DNA from 2 places in the Arthrobacter sp. TmtSoilC79 genome. Region 1 is predicted to be linked to the other one. Evidence: riboswitches for the same ligand, from Rfam matches in the RefSeq annotation. Region 1 holds a riboswitch; the other holds the start of a gene.

Evidence for each region. A riboswitch is a leader RNA that binds a small molecule or an ion and turns the genes downstream of it on or off. The one in region 1 is predicted to bind glycine.
Region 2: linked by a shared signal. The riboswitch ahead of gcvP (aminomethyl-transferring glycine dehydrogenase) and the one ahead of gcvP (aminomethyl-transferring glycine dehydrogenase) in region 1 are both predicted to bind glycine.

What each region holds. Positions count from the first base shown of each region.
Region 1 is NZ_AP046051.1:183,400-193,752, reverse strand. Features, by position in the region: gene glyA (serine hydroxymethyltransferase) at 761-2,080, opposite strand; gene gcvH (glycine cleavage system protein GcvH) at 2,077-2,460, opposite strand; gene gcvT (glycine cleavage system aminomethyltransferase GcvT) at 3,061-4,209, opposite strand; gene gcvP (aminomethyl-transferring glycine dehydrogenase) at 4,221-7,073, opposite strand; glycine riboswitch at 7,125-7,232, opposite strand; glycine riboswitch at 7,233-7,331, opposite strand; gene AC6JA3_RS00910 (PucR family transcriptional regulator) at 7,407-8,936, opposite strand; gene speB (agmatinase) at 9,125-10,144, shown strand; gene AC6JA3_RS00900 (purine-cytosine permease family protein) at 10,141-10,353, shown strand, end outside.
Region 2 is NZ_AP046051.1:3,646,283-3,656,635, forward strand. Features, by position in the region: gene AC6JA3_RS16610 (DNA/RNA non-specific endonuclease) at 1-591, opposite strand, end outside; gene AC6JA3_RS16615 (L-serine ammonia-lyase) at 630-2,042, opposite strand; gene gcvH (glycine cleavage system protein GcvH) at 2,741-3,127, opposite strand; gene gcvT (glycine cleavage system aminomethyltransferase GcvT) at 3,450-4,583, opposite strand; gene gcvP (aminomethyl-transferring glycine dehydrogenase) at 4,597-7,443, opposite strand; glycine riboswitch at 7,496-7,622, opposite strand; glycine riboswitch at 7,624-7,721, opposite strand; gene AC6JA3_RS16635 (TetR/AcrR family transcriptional regulator) at 7,815-8,354, opposite strand; gene AC6JA3_RS16640 (MFS transporter) at 8,428-9,978, shown strand; gene AC6JA3_RS16645 (cyclodeaminase/cyclohydrolase family protein) at 10,056-10,353, opposite strand, start outside.

The sequences.
Region 1 (10,353 bases):
CACACCACCCGGCAGGCCCCCCTAGGCATCCGGCGGCGGGCGTCCAAGGGAGCATCGCATCCGCCCAGCGGGGGCCTCTGCGACCGAACCCGCCCAGAACACCTGGCCCAACCCCCGAGGACCCTGACACACCCCCTCCACTTCGAGGAATCACTGCCAAACATGCCATGCGCACGGCACCCCCAGCAGCTAACCCCCGAACCGGGCGAACCCACACCACCCGCCAGGCCCCCTCGGACCTAGGAGTCCGGCAGCGGGCGTGTCAAGGGAGCATCGCATCCGCCCAGCGGGTGCCTCTGCTACCGAGCCCCCCAAGGACACCTGGCCCAACCCCGAGGACCCTGACACACCCTCCAATTCGAGGAATCGCTGCCAAACATGCCATGCGCACGGCACCCCCAGCAGCTAACCCCCGAACCGGCGCAAACCCACACCGCCAGGTAGGCCACCTCGGGCCTAGGCATCCGGCAGCGGGCGTCCAAGGGAGCATCGCATCCGCCCAGCGGATGCCTCAGCGACCGAACCCGCCGAGGACACCTGGCCCAACCCCGAGGACCCTGACACACCCTCCAATTCGAGGAATCACTGCCAAACATTCCATGCGCACGGCACCCCCAGCAGCAAACCCACACCACCCGGCAGGCCACCTCGGGCCTAGGCATCCGGCAGCGGGCGTCCAAGGGAGCATCGCAGCCGCTCAGCGGGTGCCTATGCGACCGAGCCCGCCGAGGACTTCAGGCCCATCGGCCAATGCAACCAATCAGCCGAGCTTCGCGACCCCCGGGTACAGCGGGTGCGCCTTCGCGAGGACATCAACCCGGTGCCGCAGGCCGGAAAGGTCCGCGTCGGCGTCGGCGATCAAAACTTCGGCGATGATGTCCGCAACCTCACGGAAGGCTGCCTCCCCGAACCCGCGGGTAGCCAAAGCCGGCGTGCCGATCCGGAGACCGGAGGTGACCATGGGCGGGCGTGGGTCGAAGGGCACGGCATTGCGGTTGACTGTGATGTCGACGGCGGCGAGGCGGTCCTCGGCTTGCTGGCCGTCGAGCTCGCAGTTTCGGAGATCGACGAGGACCAGGTGAACGTCGGTTCCGCCGGACACCACGGAGATCCCCTTGGCGGCGACGTCGGGCTGGACCAGTCGCTCGGCGAGGATGCGCGAGCCCGCGAGGACACGTTCCTGGCGCTCACGGAATTCCTCGGAAGCGGCGATCTTGAATGCCACGGCCTTGCCCGCGATCACGTGCTCGAGCGGTCCGCCCTGCTGCCCTGGGAACACGGCCGAGTTGATCTTCTTGGCGATGTCGGCGTCGTTGGAGAGGATGATGCCGCCACGCGGACCGGCGAGGGTCTTGTGCGTGGTGGACGTGGTGACGTGGGCGTGCGGGACCGGCGACGGGTGCAGTCCCGCTGCTACAAGGCCGGCAAAGTGGGCCATGTCCACCATCAGGTAGGCGCCCACGGAGTCGGCAATCCGTCGGAATTCCGCGAAGTCCAGCTGCCGCGCATAAGCGGACCAGCCGGCCACGATCAGTGCAGGCTTGTGCTCCTGCGCCAGGGCTTCAACCTCGGCCATGTCCACGGTGTGCGTGTCCTCGCGGACACCGTAGGGGACCACGTTGTAAAGCTTGCCGGAGAAGTTGATCCGCATGCCGTGGGTCAGGTGGCCACCGTGGGCGAGATTGAGGCCCATGATGGTGTCGCCCGGCTTGATCAGTGCGTGCATCACCGAGGCGTTAGCCTGGGCGCCGGAGTGCGGCTGGACGTTGGCGAATTCAGCACCAAACAGAGCCTTGATCCGGTCAATCGCGAGCTGCTCCACCACGTCAACGTGCTCACACCCGCCGTAGTAGCGCTTGCCCGGGTAGCCCTCGGCGTACTTGTTGGTCAGGACGGAACCCTGGGCCTGCATGACCGCAACGGCCGTGTGGTTCTCGGAGGCGATCATTTCCAGGCCGTCGCGCTGGCGGCCCAGTTCGTCGTCGATCTTCGCAGCGATCTCAGGATCGAGCTCGGACAGCTGTGCATCCAAGGACGCCGACACCACTTGCTGATACTCGGTTACAGACACAGGGTTCACAGTTCTCCACCGTTCGTTGCAGCGTATTCTTCGGCCGACATGAGCGGCCCTTCCTCCGTGGCGGCCACCTTGAACAGCCAGCCCGCGCCGTAGGGATCGTTGTTGATCAGGGCCGGATCGGTGACAACGGCGTCATTGATCTCGGTCACCTCCCCCGTCACGGGCGAGTAGAGGTCCGAGACCGACTTGGTCGACTCCACCTCGCCGCACGTCTCGCCGGCAGTCACCGTGGAACCAACCTCGGGCAGGTCCACATAAACAATGTCGCCCAAGGCATCAGCGGCAACCGCGGAAATTCCAATCCCCACGGGCCCGTCACCATCAACGGCAACCCACTCGTGCTCAGCCGAGTATTTCAATCCAGCAACTACTTTGCTCATTCCAATTCCTTACTTCTCGTATGCCTAAAACTGTTGTGTTCCGCGGTCCCGGGCTGGGTGGCAGAGAACCGAACTCCTCCGCGTGCTCGGTCGCGAAGACGCCCGCTGAGCGGACGTGCCGCTTCCTTGGGCGCACGCTTCCGGAGTTCGTTACTCAGCTTCTGTCAGTCACAGGGCTCCGCTCCCGCGAACGGTGACTTGGAACCCGCCTTTCAGCAGGTTGCCTCGGTATCCTGGTCCGAGCGCAAAGTGAGCCGCGCAGCCCCTGCGGGAGTGCCATCCGGCAACAAAGCCCCTGCGGGAGTGACCTCCGGAAGCGGGCGTCCAAGGGAGCATCGCGCCCGCCCAGTCGGCGCTTCTGCGACCGAGCCCGCGGAGGATGCCACTCCCGTCGGGCGTGAGCCGCAAAGCCCCTGCGGGAGTGACGTCCGGAAGCGGGCGTCCAAGGGAGCATCGCGTCCGCCCAGCGGGCGCTCCTGCGACCGAGCCCGCGGAGGACGCCACTCCCGCCGGGCGTGACGCACCAAGCCACACCCGCCGGGCGTGAGGCACCCAGCCACACCCGCCGGGCGTGACGCACCAAGCCACTCCCGCCGGGACTTACTTGACCCGCTTGTAGAACGGCAGCGCCACGACTTCGAACGGTTCGGCTTTTCCTCGCAGGTCAACCTCGACGATCGTGCCCGGCTCTGAATGCTCGACGTCGACATAGGCCATCGCTACCGGGTAGCCGAGCGTGGGGCTTGGCTGGCCGGAGGTGACTTCGCCAATGAGCGAACCGTCCTTGAGGACCGAGTAGTGTCCGCGTGCGGCGCGGCGTCCGGTGCCTTTGAGGCCCACCAGCTTCTGGCCCAGTGTGGATCCGACGCCGGCAGCCTTGATGGCTGTGAGCGCTTCCCGGCCAATGAAGTCGCTTTCCTTGGCCAGGGAAACAACGGGGCCAAGTCCGGCGGCGTAGGCGTTAGCGTGGATGGAGAGCTCGTTGCCGTAGAGCGGCATCCCGGCTTCCAGGCGCAACGAGTCGCGGGCAGCGAGGCCTGCCGGGATCAGTCCGTGGCCTTCGCCGGCTTCGAGCAGGGCTTCCCAGAGGCCGGCGGCATCGAGGTTCGGGACGTAGATCTCGAATCCGTCTTCGCCGGTGTAGCCGGTGCGGGCCAGCAGCAGCTGCTGCATGCCGCCGTCGAAAGTAATCCCTACCTCAACCGCCGCGTAGTACTTCAGTTCGGTGACCAACGCGTGCTGTTCTGCCGGCACCAGCGCCAGGAGGATCTCTTCGGCGTTCGGACCCTGCACGGCGACGAGGGACGTCTCGGCGGAAGCATCTTCCACCGCAACGTTAAAACCGGCCGCACGCTTCAGAAGTGCGGCAGCAACCACCTTCGCGTTGCCCGCGTTGGGGACTACCAGGTACTTGTCCACGCCGTCTTCGGGTGAGGGCCGGCGGTAGGTGATGAGGTCGTCGATGATGCCGCCATCGGCGTTGCAGATCAGTGAGTACTTGGCTTTGCCTACCGCGACGGCGGACAACTTGCCCACCAGCGCATAGTCCAAGAAGGCAGCCGCGTCGGGACCGGTGACCCAGACTTCGCCCATGTGGGAGAGGTCGAAAAGGCCTGCGGACTTGCGGACGGCGTGGTGCTCGGCCAACTCCGAGGAGTATTTGAGCGGCATCTGCCAGCCACCGAAGTCGGTGAAGGAGGCGCCGGCCTTTTTGTGCTGCTCATAGAGAGCGGTGTAATTCTCAGACATGTGGGGAGTCCTTAGTTTTCAAACGCTTCGAGGGGAGGGCAGGAGCACACCAGGTTCCGGTCGCCTGCGGCGCCGTCGATCCTTCCGACGGGCGGGAAGTACTTGTCCTGCTTGAGGTGGTGGACCGGGAAGGCGGCCTGCTCGCGCGGGTATTCGCGGTCCCAGGCGGAACTCACGACGGCGGCAGCCGTGTGCGGCGCGTTGCGCAGCGGCGACTTCTCAACAGTGAAATCACCGCCGGCTACCTGGTCGATCTCGGCACGGATGGTGATCATGGCTTCGATGAAGCGGTCGATCTCGGCAAGGTCCTCGGACTCCGTTGGCTCCACCATCAAGGTGCCCGCAACGGGGAACGCCAGAGTGGGGGCGTGGAAGCCGAAGTCGATCAGGCGCTTGGCAACATCTTCGGCCGTGACACCCGTGCGGGCTGTCAGTTCACGGAGGTCCAGGATGCACTCATGGGCCACGAGCCCGCCCTCGCCGGTGTACAGAACAGGGAAGTGCTCATCCAGGCAGGAAGCAACATAGTTCGCGGCCAGCAGCGCCGACTTGGTAGCTTCCGTCAAACCCTGCCCGCCCATGAGCTTCACGTACGCCCACGAAATCGGCAGCACACCGGCGGAGCCATAACGGGAAGCGGAGATGGCAACGCCGTGACCGGGTTCGTGCGCTGCTTTGTTCGCGTCGCCCGGCATGAACGGAGCCAGGTGTGCCTTCGCAGCAACCGGCCCGACACCCGGGCCGCCGCCGCCGTGGGGGATGCAGAAGGTCTTGTGCAGGTTCAGGTGGGACACGTCGCCGCCGAACTTGCCCGGCTGGGCAAGGCCAACCAGTGCATTCAAGTTGGCGCCGTCAACGTACACCTGGCCGCCGGCTGCGTGGATGGCGTCGCAGACTTCGCGGACGTCGGCATCGTACACACCGTGCGTGGACGGGTAGGTGATCATGATGGCCGACAACACCTCGCGGTTGGCCTCGATCTTGGCGGCAAGGTCCGCGTGATCGATCGTGCCGTCAGCAGCCGTGGCCACCACAACAACCTTCATGCCGGCCAGCACTGCCGAGGCTGCGTTGGTGCCGTGGGCCGAGGCAGGAATGAGGCAGACGTTGCGCTGCTCGTCGCCACGGGACAGGTGGTAGCCGCGGATCGCCAGGAGTCCCGCGAGCTCGCCCTGGGAACCGGCGTTCGGCTGGATGGAAACTTGGTCGTAGCCGGTGATCTCGGTCAGGTCCGCTTCGAGGTCCTCGATCAGCTCGCGCCAGCCCGCTGTCTGGTGGTCCGGAGCGAACGGGTGGATCGAGGCGAACTCCGGCCAGGAAATGGCTTCCATCTCAGCGGTGGCGTTCAGCTTCATGGTGCACGAACCCAGCGGGATCATGGTGCGGTCCAGCGCGAGGTCCCGGTCTGACAGCTTGCGGATATAGCGCAACAGCTGCGTCTCGGAACGGTGCGTGTTGAACACCGGGTGCTGCAGGAAATCGGAGGTGCGGACTACCTCAGCGGGCAATTCGAATCCGGTGGCGTCCCCTACCGGGCCGGCACCAAAGGCGACGGCCACAGCGGCGAGGACCTCCGGCGTCGTGGTTTCATCAACGGAAACGCCAACAGTGTCCGCGTCGATGAGGCGCAGGTTGATACCGCGGGCTTCGGCGGCGGAGATGACCTTGTCTGCCTTGCCCGGGACGCGGACCGTGAGGGTGTCGAAGAAGGATTCGGAGACGAGTTCGCGGCCGGCTTTCTGCAGGGTCGCGGCCAAAACGCGGGCGTGGCCGTGGATGGTCTCGGCGATCGCTTTCAAGCCTTCGGGACCGTGGTACACGGCGTACATGGAGGCAACAATCGCAAGCAGGGCCTGTGCGGTGCAGATGTTGGACGTCGCCTTTTCGCGGCGGATGTGCTGCTCGCGGGTCTGCAGGGCCAGGCGGTAAGCGGGGACGCCGGCGTTGTCCTTGGACACACCCACGATCCTGCCCGGGAGGGTACGTTCCATGCCTTCGCGGACGGCCATGTACGCGGCGTGCGGGCCGCCGAAGAACAGCGGGACACCAAAGCGCTGCGCAGTTCCGACGGCGATGTCCGCACCTTGTTCGCCCGGGGGCGTGATGAGGGTGAGCGCCAGCAAATCAGCGGCAACCGTGACCAGCGCGCCGCGTTCCTTCGCGGAAGCGATCACAGCGGAGTGGTCGAACACGCGGCCCGAAACACCGGGCTGCTGAAGGACGATGCCGTTGATGTCGCCATCGGGAAGGCCCGCCGAAAGGTCAGTGATGACAACCTCGAAGCCAAGGGCTTCGGCGCGGCCCTTCACAATGGCGATGGTCTGCGGAAGGAGGTCGGCGTCCAGGACCGTCTTGCCGTCCTTGGCCGTCTTGGACTTGTTGGCCCGGCGCATCAACAGCACAGCCTCGGCCACGGCAGTTGCTTCATCCAGCAGCGAGGCGTTGGCAACGGGAAGGCCCGTGAGGTCCTGCACCATGGTCTGGAAGTTCAGCAGCGCTTCGAGGCGGCCCTGCGAAATTTCGGGCTGGTAGGGCGTGTACGCCGTGTACCAGGCGGGTGCTTCGAGGATGTTGCGGCGGATGACCGGGGGCGTGACGGTGTCGTAGTAGCCCTGGCCGATCATTTGAACGGCGGTCTTGTTCTTGGACGCGAGCTTGCGGAGCTCGGCGAGGACCTGCACCTCGGTAAGGGCGTCCTGCAACTTCAGGGCCGTGTCCTGGCGGATGGAATCGGGGACGGCGACGTCCACGAGTCCGTCGACAGAGTCGTAGCCGATGACCTTGAGCATGGTGTCAACATCGGCTTGGCGGCGGGCGCCGATGTGCCGGTCCGCGAAGGCGGTGGGGGTTGATTGAACAGTCAAGAGGAACTCCATGATTCAGGCGCCCAGTGAGCGCCACGATGATGTGGGGTTCCTCCCCGCTCTGTATTGGACCTGAGAGATTCCGCAGACTGTGTTTCCACATGCCGTCTGCTTGCACCGTCGGTGAGCCCGGTTACCCGGACTGCTTTCCAGAGTTGCCTACCCGCGGCGGTACATGGGCCTGAGAGATTCCTGGGGAGGATTTGCTCCTACGGCGCCTGACTGGATGTACCGGCAGGACTCTCCCGCCGCAGATCAAAAGCGTTGCATCACCATGAGTGACACGCTTCACACCATAGCCGCTTCCCGCGAAAAAGCGCAAGCAAGGTGTGGCTACTGATGCATCGCCTCGTGGATCTGCAGGGCGAACCAGAGCTGGGCAACTGTGGACGTTTCACCCATGTCCAGCCCCGTCAGTTCGCCGATTTTCCGCATCCGGTAAATGATGGTTTGCCGGTGGGCGAAGAGCGCAGCCGCGGTCTTTTGCCAGGAACGCTGCGAGTCCAAATACGTCCTCAACGTCAGGATGAGGTCGCCTTCCTGGCTCTGTTCGTAGTCGAAAATCGGCCCGAGCAACCGTCTCACCAGCGCCGTTCCTTCCTCGAATCCGGTAAGCCCAAGCCACGACGGCCCTTCGGCATAGCGGGCCAGCCCCAGCTTGTTGGCCCGGGCGGAACCAAGTGCCCAGAGGGACTCCTGCAATGCGCGTTGGATAGTGGACACTGCTGCCGGTGCGCTGATTCCGATCGAGGTTTCCAGGCCGGCGCAATGAACCAGGACGTCGTCCGGCACGCCTGCCGGGACCACCACGTGGAGCCTGTTGTTCCGCTTCAGCGACGCCGACGCAACCCCGTGCCGCCACAGTTCGATGTGTACGTTGGCCAGCTTGTCGCCGTCGTCCGCAGTTTTTTGGTCGGTCGCTTTTGGTTCGGCGGCCGCCGTCAGGGAGGCGAGCAGGAATTCCTCGGGCGGAACGTCGAATGCAGCCAGCCGGCTCTCCATCTCCGCGGCCCCGAGGCGCCCGTCCATGGCCTGCAGCAGGAACTCGCCGGCAAGGCGATGGCGGCCTTCCAGGGACAAGACAATGCGCGACAACTGCAGTCCCAGCACCGTTGCGGCATGGAGAAGCACGACGGCGTCCGGGTGCGGTTCGTTGTTGGGCAGCACCACCAGGAGCGCGTTGGCATGGGTGGGAATGTCCATGGTGAGCACGTGCCGGCCGCGGATGCGGTGCCATTGGAAGTTCTTCCCCGCGAGGGATACCTGCCCGGACAAGGGAGCCCACTCTTCAGCCAGGAACACCGGGAGGGACTGCCCGTCGGGATGCCAGGGGTGGAGGCAACGGCGGTCCACCACGAACAGGTCCGCGTCGAGTTCGGTGGCCAGCCGCTGGACCAGGCTTTGCCAATGGTCCTCGGAGGCCCCGGCGGTGCGGAGGAGATCGTAGACGCGGGCCGTTTGCCGCAGCCGGCGCGACTCTTCGAGCAGGGAGGACTCGGCTACCGACCGGGCTATCGCGATGAATGGCAGCGGGTACGGGATGTTGATCAGGGGCAAGGGGAGCTGCTCGCAGGCGGCCAGGAATTCCCGGGTGAGGGGCGGTGCGTGCATTTTCTCGCCAATGGCCAGCGCACTGGCACCGCTGTCCATGAGGGCCTCGGCGAGCGCCACTTGGCCTGCTGCGTCGGCGGGTATGGAGAGGCCGTTGGTCATCATGAGTTCTCCGCCGGTGACCCATTCCCAGAGCTTGGGCAGGTCTGAGGTGTGGGCCCAGGTGATGCGGTTGTCCAGGCCGGCTTTTCCGGCCAGGAGGGTGAGTCCTAGTTGCGGCTCTGCGATGAGTTCAGCGACGGTAATCGCCATGTTTCCGCTCCGGTTCCTGGCCTTTGTGTTGGGTCCTGCCACGCGGTTCAGCGGGACTTAGACATTCGTCTAAACGGCTCGGCCATTTGTAGTCAATGTACCGCTATCCGGAGTGATCCACGTCACCAACAATGGAATTACGTACTTCCCGCTCAACGGCGAGCACCCCTCACCCCAAGGATCCGTCAATGACAACGCACAAGCCCATCGGCCCGGTTGATGCAACCAAAGTCCCCCGGTATGCAGGCCTCGGCACCTTCGCCCGCCTCCCCCAAATCGACCGCGTCCCGGATTACGACATTGCGATCGTCGGCGTACCGTTCGACGGCGGAACCTCCTTCCGGCCCGGCGCCCGTTTCGGTCCTGCCGCGGTCCGCGAGGCCTCCCGCCTCCTGCGCCCCGGCTACCACCCGGAGCTGGACGTTGAACCTGTCTACGAAGCCCAGGTTGTGGACGCCGGCGATATCGCCTGCACCCCCTACGACATCGCCCGGGCAGTCCGTGAGATCGAGGAGCAGGCCTTGCCCCTGATCAGCGAGGACAAGCGGCTCATCTCCATCGGTGGCGACCACACCATCGCCCTGCCCATGCTGCGGGCCCTGAACACAGTCCACGGTCCGGTGGCACTGCTGCATTTCGATGCGCATCTGGACACCTGGGATACCTATTTCGACCAGCCCATCACGCACGGCACCATCTTCCGGCGGGCGTTCGAGGAAGGCCTGCTGGTGGAGGACAAGTCCATGCACGTGGGAATCCGCGGGCCGGTCTATGACCGCAACGACTTCCTCCGGGACCACGAGTTCGGGTTCCAGATCATTCGGTGCTCGGACCTGGACGTGATCGGCGTTCCGGCCGCCATCCAGCGCGTGAAGGACAGGCTCGGGGACACCCCCGTGTACGTCTCCATCGACATCGACGTCCTGGACCCGGCCTTCGCTCCCGGAACCGGCACCCCGGAGATGGGCGGGCTCCACTCCCGCGAACTCCTGGCCTTGCTCCGCGGACTGAACGGCATCAACATCGTGGGCGCCGACGTCGTGGAAGTCGCCCCTGCCTACGATCACGCGGACATCACCACCGTTGCCGCCGCCACCCTGGTGTTCGATCTGCTGGGGCTGATGGTAAACCGAAGCAAGTCAAACCGCAGCGAGTCAAACAGCGCAGCTGTCCGCGAACTCGCTTCAGCATCCCGGAGTGCGTCATGAACACCGTGCCCACCACAACCGAGGTGCCACGCCTCGAGGACAAGACCATCCAGCCGATCCCCCTCAACGAGCGGCACGGCAAGGCGCGGGATCTCTTCACCATCTGGTTCGGCTCCAACATCATGATCATGACCATCGTGACCGGCGGGCTCGCCACCACGGTGTTCGGCCTGGGATTCGTTCCGGCGATCGTGGGCATCATCATCGGC
Region 2 (10,353 bases), 3.5 Mb from region 1:
GAGCGGCGACTGGTCCAGGAGGAAGCCCACGGCAGCCAGCTTGGCATCGTTGGTCCACGCGGCGATCTTCCAGAATTTGCGCGGGATTTGGACGCCCCGGTAAGGCTGGTCATCGTCCAGGAGCACGGGTCCCGTGAAGACGCTGATCTTGGCGTCGTGGGCATCCGCATGACTCAGCACGTGGTCCTCGAGCCCCACCCAGAGTTCTTTGCCTTGGTTGAAGTCGTCCACCTGTGGGGCAGCGTTGGTGAAAACGAAGGTGTCCTGGTTGGCTTTCTTGGCGGTAGCCGCATCTCCCCAGACGGGATCCAACCGCCGCACCAGATGGCCGCGGTCGAAGGCGTTGTTCTTGTAAACGTCCGGGCCTGCCTGCTGTTCCCGCGGAATCCTGTCGTCGAAGTGCCACGTTCCCTCACGGGCCAGTGGGTTCAGCTCGGCACCGCTGATGTTGACTCCCACGATCGCCGCGAGCTTCCGGGACACCCGGAAACGCACGGAGAAGTGGATGTAGTCCAACAGAATCGTCGTTGCCGACGGACTGGGCAGCTCAAGGCGTGCCCGCAAAAAATCCCTGTCGTATCCCCCGCTCATGGATACAGCATGGCACTAGGCACTGACAGTAAACAGACTCAGCATTCGACGACGTTGACGGCGAGGCCGCCCATCGCGGTTTCCTTGTATTTATCGGACATGTCCTTGCCCGTTTCGCGCATGGTCACGATCACCTCGTCCAACGAGACCCGGTGCGTACCATCACCCCACAACGCCATCTTCGCCGCGTTGATCGCCTTCGCCGCAGCAATGGCGTTCCGCTCGATACACGGAATCTGCACCAACCCGCCGATCGGATCACACGTCAACCCCAGGTTATGTTCCATCGCGATCTCCGCCGCGTTCTCCACCTGCCCCGGCGTACCACCCATCACCTCAGCCAAACCAGCAGCAGCCATCGACGACGCCGACCCCACCTCACCCTGGCACCCCACCTCAGCACCGGAAATGGACGCCTGCTCCTTATACAAAACCCCCACAGCACCAGCAGTCAGGAGGAACTTCACCACCACATCATCCCGATCCTTTTGGGAAGCCTTGTCCATCCCCGGGGCGTAATTCAACGCGTAATACAACACCGCCGGGATGATCCCCGCAGCACCATTGGTCGGCGCCGTCACCACCCGGCCGCCCGAAGCGTTCTCCTCATTGACCGCCAACGCGATCAGGTTCACCCACTCCTGCCAATACTTCGGATCATTCCGGTCCTTATCCTCCTTCAGCAGCCGCTCCAACCAGTCAGGAGCACGACGCCGGACCCGCAACCCGCCAGGGAGCACACCCTCACGCTTCAAACTGGTTTCAACACAGGCCTCCATCACGGACCAGATATGCAGCAAACCCTCCCGGATCTCCTCCTCGGACCGGGACGCCCGCTCATTAATGAACATGATGTCGCTGATCCCCAGCCCCTTGGACGCACACCTGCCCAACAACTCCGCCGCCGTCCGGAACGGCAACGGCAACTCCTTCTTGGACTCCTCCAACTCCTGCTGCGCAGCGTTCTCCTCACCCTCACGGACAATGAACCCGCCACCAACCGAGAAGAACGTCGCCTCCCGCACGATGTTTCCCTCAGCATCCGAGACAGCAAACTTCATCCCGTTCGTATGCCGCGGCAACACCGTCAACGGATGGAGAATCATGTCCTCCACCGCATAGGGCAGCTCCACCCCCTCACCAGAGGCACCAGCCAGGTTCAGCACACCGGTCTCAGCAATAGCAGCCAACCGCGCCTCCACCTCCTCAGGCAGGATCAGCTCAGGGTGATACCCCTCCAAACCCAACAGCGTGGCCGTCATGGTCCCGTGGCCACGTCCCGTCGCAGCCAACGACCCATACAAATCCACCCGCAACGACGCCACCGAACCCAGGACACCAGCGTCCTTCAGCTCACCGGCGAACACCGCAGCAGCCCGCATCGGCCCCACAGTATGCGAACTCGACGGACCAATACCCACGGAAAAAAGATCGAAAACACCAACAGCCATGGTCGGGATTCCTTAATACAGTTTGAAACGGTCCGGCAGATGGTCCTGCCGGATGGCCTCCCCCGCTTGTGGCGGAGATCGGCCGAAGCACGACGCCGGATGGCCCCCAAAGGCGGCAACCCGGCGTCGCAATTTTATTCAGTTCTACAATCCCACGCTACGCCACTGCGCTTGAGTGGTGGGGGTTGCCCGATCGGCCAAGCTCGGACGCTGCAACGCCCAATACGGGGATTCGCTGCCAAACATGCCATGCGCACGGCACCCCCAGCAGCAAACCCACGAATCGGCCAAACAACACCTCACCGGAGCCCGGACGTGGCCCCACCTGGGACTGGCATCCAAGCTCGGCCGCTGCAACGCCCAATACGGGGATTCGCTGCCAAACATGCCATGCGCACGGCACCCCCAGCAGCAAACCCACGAATACGCCAAACAACACCTCACCGGAACCCGAACTAGCCCCACCTGGGACTGGCATCCAAGCTCGGACGCTGCAACGCCCACTACGGGGATTCGCTGCCAAACATGCCATGCGCACGGCACCCCCAGCAGCAAACCCACGAATCGGCCGGTGCACTTGGGGTCGGCGTCCGGAAGCGTGCGTCTGAGGGAGCTTCGCGTCCGCCCAGCGGGCGCCCAAGCGACCGAGCACGCGGAGGATGCCAGCCCCAACGGGCGCCAGCTAAGAGGAGCAGGGCCTAGGAGAGGTCTCCGCCATTCTTGGAGGCGTATTCCTCGGCCGACAGCAGCGGGCCGTCGGACTCGGCGGCGACCTTGAACAGCCAGCCGGCGCCGTAGGGGTCGTTGTTGATCAGTGCGGGGTCCGAGACAACGGCGTCGTTGATCTCCGTGACCTCGCCGGTGACCGGCGAGTACAGGTCCGAGACGGACTTCGTGGACTCAACTTCGCCACAGGTCTCGCCAGCGGTCACCGTGGAGCCAACCTCGGGCAGGTCAACGTACACAATGTCACCCAGAGCGTCGGTGGCAACCTCGGAAATACCGACGGATACCGAGTTCCCTTCGCCGCGGGAAACCCACTCGTGCTCGTCGGAGTACTGAAGTTCGGGCGCTACTTTGGGCATTCTGTTTCCTTTACGTGTAGTGGCTACATCTAATTGTGTCGTGTCTGGGCCGTGAGCGTGGCTGATTCGCGGGCGTGGGGCAACGAATTCCTCCGCGTGCTGCTCCTCCGTCGCTTTGACGCACGCTTCCGGAATCCGCTCCCCCACCGCGCGGCCACGCGAGTCAGACCTTCGGAACTACGCGGGCCCCTTCGAGTCCGGGATCCGGAAGCGTGCGTCCAAGGGAGCGTCACGTCCGCTCAGCGGGCGTTCCCGCGACCGAGCACGCGGAGGATGCCGGACCCGACGGGCTTTTGGGCGACCCGTCGGGTACGGCTCCGGCTTACTTTTGGCGTTTGTAGAACGGCAGTCCCACGACTTCGAACGGCTCGCTCTTTCCGCGGAGATCAACATCGAGTGAAGTTCCCGGCTCAGCGAAAGCGACGTCGACATACGCCAACGCTACCGGGTAACCGAGCGTGGGGCTGGGCTGACCGGACGTGACTTCGCCAATCACTGCGCCGTCCTTGAGGACCGGGTAGTGGCCTCGGCCGGCACGGCGGCCCAGGCCCTTGAGGCCAACGAGCTTGCGCCCGCTGGTGGAGCCTGCACCATCTGCCTTGAGGGCAGCGAGTGCGTCCTTGCCCACGAAGTCGCCTTCCTTGGACAGAGCCACCACCGGTCCGAGTCCTGCTGCGAAGGGGTTGCCTTCGCGGGAGAGCTCGTTTCCGTAGAGCGGCATGCCGGCTTCCAGGCGCAGGGAGTCGCGGGAAGCCAGGCCGGCGGGAGTGAGTTCGCCGTCTTCGGCAGCGTCGGCGATGGCCTGCCACAGGGCTGCTGCGGATTCGTTGGCCACAAAGATCTCAAAGCCGTCTTCGCCGGTGTACCCGGTCCGGGCCAACAGCAGGTCCTGCGTGCCGCCGTCGAACGTGAACGGAACATCAACCGCGGCGTAGTACTTCAGGTCGGTGACCAGCGCGTGTTGTTCGGCGGGCACCAGGCGGAGGAGGATCGCTTCAGCCAGGGGTCCCTGAACGGCAATCAGCGAGGTCCCAGCGGATGCGTCCTCAACGACGACGTCGAAACCGGCGGCGCGCTCCAGAAGGGCTGCGGCAACAACCGCAGCGTTTCCGGCGTTCGGTACCACGAGGAACTTCTCCTCACCGCGACGGTAGGCGATGAGGTCGTCGATGATTCCGCCGTCTTCCTGGCAGATCAGCGAGTACTTGGCTTTGCCGATGGCCATGGCTGAGATTTTGCCCACCAGGGCGTAGTCCAGGAATGCTGCTGCCTCGGGGCCGGTGACCCAGACTTCGCCCATGTGGGAGAGGTCGAACAGGCCTGCGGACTTGCGGACCGCGTGGTGCTCAGCCAACTCCGAGGAGTATTTGAGCGGCATCTGCCAGCCACCGAAGTCGGTGAAGGACGCGCCGAGTTTCTTGTGCTCTTCGTAAAGAGCTGTGTAGTTCTCTGTCATTTTCCGGAACCCCTTAGTTCTCGAAGTCTTCGATCGGCGGGCAGGAGCACACCAAGTTGCGGTCACCTGCAGCGCCGTCAATACGGCCGACCGGCGGGAAGTACTTGTCCTGCTTGAGGTGGTGGACGGGGAAGGCGGCCTGCTCGCGCGGGTACTCGCGGTCCCACTCGGAACTTACGACGGCGGCAGCCGTGTGGGGCGCGCGGCGAAGCGGGGAATCCTGCACGGAGAAATCGCCGTGAGCAACCTGCTCAATCTCGGCACGGATGGTGATCATGGCTTCGATGAAGCGGTCGATCTCGGCAAGGTCCTCGGACTCGGTGGGCTCCACCATCAAGGTGCCCGCAACCGGGAACGCCAGGGTGGGGGCGTGGAAGCCGAAGTCGATCAGGCGCTTGGCAACGTCCTCAGCGGTGACGCCGGTCTTGGCCGTCAGTTCGCGCAGGTCCAGGATGCACTCGTGGGCCACCAGTCCGCCTTCGCCGGTGTAGAGGACCGGGAAGTGATCGTTCAGGCGGGATGCGATGTAGTTCGCAGCCAGCAGCGCCGACTTGGTTGCCTCGGTGAGGCCCTGGCCACCCATGAGCTTCACGTAGGCCCAGGAGATGGGCAGGACGCCGGCGGAACCGAAACGCGATGCCGAAATCGGGACGTCGTTGCCTTCGGTCCAGATGGCTGCATCGCCGGGCATGAACGGTGCAAGGTGCGCCTTGGCTGCCACGGGACCAACACCCGGGCCGCCGCCGCCGTGGGGGATGCAGAACGTCTTGTGCAGGTTCAGGTGGGACACGTCGCCGCCGAACTTGCCCGGCTGGGCGAGCCCAACCAGGGCGTTGAGGTTGGCGCCGTCAATGTAGACCTGGCCGCCGGCTGCGTGGATGGCGTCGCAGACTTCGCGAACGTCGGCATCGTACACACCGTGCGTGGACGGGTAGGTGATCATGATGGCCGACAACACCTCGCGGTTGGCCTCGATCTTGGCGGCAAGGTCCGCGTGATCGATCGTGCCGTCAGCAGCCGTGGCCACCACAACAACCTTCATGCCGGCCAGCACTGCCGAGGCTGCGTTGGTGCCGTGGGCGGAAGCGGGAATGAGGCAGACGTTGCGCTGCTCGTCGCCACGGGACAGGTGGTAGCCACGGATGGCCAGCAGGCCCGCGAGCTCTCCCTGGGAACCGGCGTTCGGCTGGATGGACACTTGGTCGTAGCCGGTGATCTCGGTCAGCTGGGATTCGAGGTCGGTGATGAGTTCGCGCCAGCCCTCGGTCTGGGAATCCGGAGCGAACGGGTGGATGGAGGCGAACTCGGGCCAGGAAATGGCTTCCATCTCAGCGGTGGCGTTCAGCTTCATGGTGCACGAGCCCAGCGGGATCATGGTGCGGTCCAGCGCGAGGTCCCGGTCCGAAAGCTTGCGGATGTAGCGCAGGAGCTGGGTTTCGGAGCGGTGCGTGTTGAACACCGGGTGCTGCATGAAGTCGCTGGTGCGCTCCACGGAAGCTTCAAGCGCGAAGCCTTCAGCGGCGTCAGCAACCGAAGCGCCGAAGACCGCCGCGACGTCAGCAACAACCTCGGAAGTGGTGGTCTCATCAACAGAGATACCAACAGTGTCAGCGTCAACGCCGCGCAGATTGATGCCCTTGGCCTCGGCAGCAGCGACGACCTCTGCAGCCTTGCCCGGGACGCGGACGGTGATGGTATCGAAGAAGGAACCGTGAAGGACCTCGACGCCGGCAGCCTTCAGTGATGCTGCAAGGGTGCGGGCGTGGCTGTGGGCGGTCTCGGCAATAGCCTTCAAACCCTCCGGGCCGTGATAGACCGCGTACATCGAGGCCACGATGGCCAGCAACGCCTGCGCGGTACAGATGTTGGACGTCGCCTTTTCGCGGCGGATGTGCTGCTCGCGGGTCTGCAGCGCCAAGCGGTAGGCGGGGACACCGGCGTCGTCCTTGGAAACGCCTACCAGGCGGCCGGGCATGGAACGCTCCAGGCCTTTCTGGACGGCCATGTAGGCCGCGTGCGGGCCGCCGAAGAACAGCGGAACACCCAGGCGCTGGGCGGAACCAACAGCAATATCGGCGCCCTGCTCACCGGGAGGGGTGATGAGCGTCAGGGAGAGGAGGTCGGCTGCGACCGTGACCAGCGCGCCGCGTTCCTTGGCTTCAGCAATGACAGCAGAGTGGTCGAACACGCGGCCGGAAACGCCGGGCTGCTGCAGGACAACGCCGTTGATGGCGCCTTCCGGGAGGCCCAGGGAGAGATCGGCGACCTCAACCTCGAAGCCGAGTGCTTCGGCGCGGCCCTTGACGATGGCGATGGTCTGCGGGAGGCAGTCGGCATCGAGGACGGTCTTGCCGTCCTGGACAGCCTTGTTCTTGTTGGCGCGGCGCATCATGAGGACGGCTTCGGCAACGGCGGTTGCTTCGTCAAGCAGGGAGGCGTTGGCGATGGGCAGGCCAACCAGGTCCTGGACCATGGTCTGGAAGTTCAGCAGCGCTTCAAGGCGGCCCTGGGAGATTTCCGGCTGGTACGGGGTGTAGGCGGTGTACCAGGCCGGGGACTCAAGGATGTTGCGGCGGATCACCGGCGGCGTCACGGTGTCGTAGTAGCCCTGGCCGATCATCTGGACGGCAGTCTTGTTCTTGGATGCGAGCTTGCGCAGTTCGGCAAGAACCTCGACTTCGCTCAGCGCGTTTTCCAGGGTGAGGGCAACATCCTGGCGGATATCGTTCGGAACGGCGGTGTCGACCAGCGAATCGACGGTGTCGTAGCCGACGGACTTGAGCATGGTCTCAATCTCGGACTGGCGGCGGGCGCCAATATGCCGATCGACGAAGGTGGTGGAGGCAGAACTAACCGTCACGAAGGAACTCCATTACTTGGGCGGCGTTTGGGTACGCCACAGCGGCTGGGTTCCTCCCCGCTCTGTATTGGACCTGAGAGTTTCCGCGGGTTGCGTGAACAACCATCGCTTGCACCGTCGGTGAGCACAGCGCCCATCCACCCTGAGGTGTGCTGAGTGCCTGCTGCTTTCCAGAGTTGCCTTGCCGCGGCGGTGCGTGGGCCTGAGAGATTCCTGGGGAGGGTTTGCTCCTACGGCGCCTGCATCACTTGCTTGCAGGACTCTCCCGCCGCAGATCAAAGGCATGTTCAGTTGTAGGTGGGCACCTTGTTGGGCACGCCACAAGAGTTAATTGTCCTACGCGCCGGGCTCTGCAGCAAATGGATGAATCACTACTTCCGCAGCCGCTCCAGGACCCCGAGCAGGATTTCGACGTCGGCCTCCCGCCCGGCGTTGCCGCCTTCCTGGCCGCCTTCAAAGATGGCATTGAAATAGAGGCCGTCGCCCATATAGCTGACGGCCTTGGCAACCTCCGGTCCGACGTCTTCGGCCAGCACGTCCAGCCAGCGCTGCTGGATGGCGGCGAACCGGCGGCGGGTTTCCTCGTGGGCCACTTCAGCCAGGCGGGTGGCAGCGACGAAGGCCCTGTCCATGGGGGTATCTGCCCAGAGCGATGACCGGATGAAGTAGGCAGCCGAACCATCGGGTGCTGCCTTCATTAGTTCAGTGTCTTCATCGGCGAGTAAGTCCAGGCGTTCCAACAGTGCCGTGATCAGCGCTTCCTTGTTGGGGAAGTGGTAGAGCAGCCCACCTTTGGATACCCCGGCACGTTTGGCAACGGCGTCGAGGGTGGCAGCCCTCTCCCCTACCTCTATAAGGAGGGCTTCAAAGGCATCCAGGACCGCGTCCCGGGCAACTGGTTTTCGTGGCATGTGTCCATCATTCCCTAAAGGCTCATGGGGCTGGTCAGTTGAAACTATACCGTCTGGACGGTACAGTAGTGGAATGTTCTCGCCGTCCCCAACCCAAGCACCCCGTTCCGCTGATCCCGTTAAGGGCCAGGCAGCACCGTGGCGCGACTGGACGGCTCTGGCACTCCTGATGTTTCCGGTGCTGCTGGTGGCCGTCGACAACACCGCGCTCACCTTTGCCCTGCCCGAAATTGCCCGCTCCCTGGACGTCGGCGGCGTCCAATTGCTCTGGATCGTTGACGCCTACCCGCTGGTTCTTGCCGCGTTGCTGGTATCCATGGGCAACCTCGGCGACAGGATCGGACGACGGCGGCTGCTGCTGATCGGCAGCACGGGCTTCGCGGCGGTTTCGGCTGCTACAGCTTTCGCGCCTTCGGCTGAGTGGCTCATTGCAGGACGCGCCGGCCTTGGCGTCTTCGGCGCCATGCTGATGCCCTCAACGCTGTCCTTGATCCGGAACATCTTCACCGATCCCAACCGGCGCCGGCTTGCCATCGCTGTCTGGGCTGCCGGTTTCTCCGGTGGTGCCGCCCTTGGACCCATCTTCGGCGGTTGGTTGGTAGAGCACTTCTGGTGGGGTGCGGTGTTCCTCGTGGCCGCTTTCCTGCTCCTGCCGCTTCTTGTTTTCGGCAGGGCACTCATTCCGGAATCCAAGGACGCCAATCCCGGCCGCGTGGACGTGGCCAGCATTGTCCTTTCCGTGGTCACCATGGCTCCGTTCGTCTACGGCATCAAGGAATTCGCAGTCCACGGCTTCGGGGCGTCCGCGGCCGCATTCATGGGCTTCGGCCTGGTGATGGGCATTCTGTTTGTGCGTCGCCAGCAGCGGATCGAGAACCCCATGCTGGACGTTGCCCTGTTCAATAACAAGGTCTTCAGCACTGCAATCGTGGCGAACGTCCTGTCGCTCTTCTCCATGACAGGCTTCATCTACTTCTTCGCCCAGCACCTGCAGCTTGTTGAGGGTCAGTCACCCATGGAAGCCGGAATCGCCATGATTCCCGCCCTCCTGGCAACAGTCATCGCCGGCCTGCTGGTGGTGCCGCTGGTCAGGCGTGTCCGCCCCGGATACGTGGTGGCCGCCGGCCTGACACTCAGCGCCGTGGGCTACTTGATTGTGATGGTGGGCGACCACGGCAGCGGCCCCGTCTTCCTGCTGTCCGCCTTGACGGTCCTCGCAATCGGCGTGGGCGCAGCGGAAACCATTTCCAATGACCTCATCCTGGCTTCCGTTCCGGCAAATAAGTCCGGCGCCGCCTCCGCAATCTCCGAGACCGGTTACGAACTGGGTTCGCTCCTGGGAACGGCTGTACTCGGATCCATCCTCACGGCTTCCTACCAGCACAACCTCGTGATTCCAGACGGCGTTTCCCCGCAGGCAGCCGGGAAGTCCAGCGAAACCCTTGCCGGCGCCGTGGATGCGGCCGCAGCCCTTCCGGCACCTTTGTCGGAGGCCCTGACGGTCGCCGCCCGGACGGCTTTCGAGTCCGGCGTCCACATCACTGCGGCGATTGGGCTGGTATTGATGGCTGGCGCGGCAGTGCTCGCCGCCGTCGTGCTCCGCCGTGTGCCGAAGGCGCAGTAGAGGCTCAGTAAGGACACAGCGCCGTTGTGAGGCCCGCTCCGCGTGATTCCGTAGGGATTTAGCACGCAAAGCGGGCCTCACAACGCTTCGGTTGGTGCCGCCTTTTTGTCGACGCCGGCAGTCAGGTCATCGATTCTGTCGAGGGCGTCGCTGAGCCTGCTGACCGTGCTCCATAGCTCTGGGTGCTGCTCCTTGACTTCCTCGAGCGCGGTTCCGGCGGAGGTCAGGGAGGCGAGGTCGAAACTTACGTTGGTTCGGGCTCCGCTGATGGCTGCACGGAGGGCTCCGAAACCGACCACGACGTCGGCGATCAGCGCGGGATTGCCGTGGGATGCGAGCCAGCCGAGGTCTTCAATGGCGTGGATGGCCCGCTCG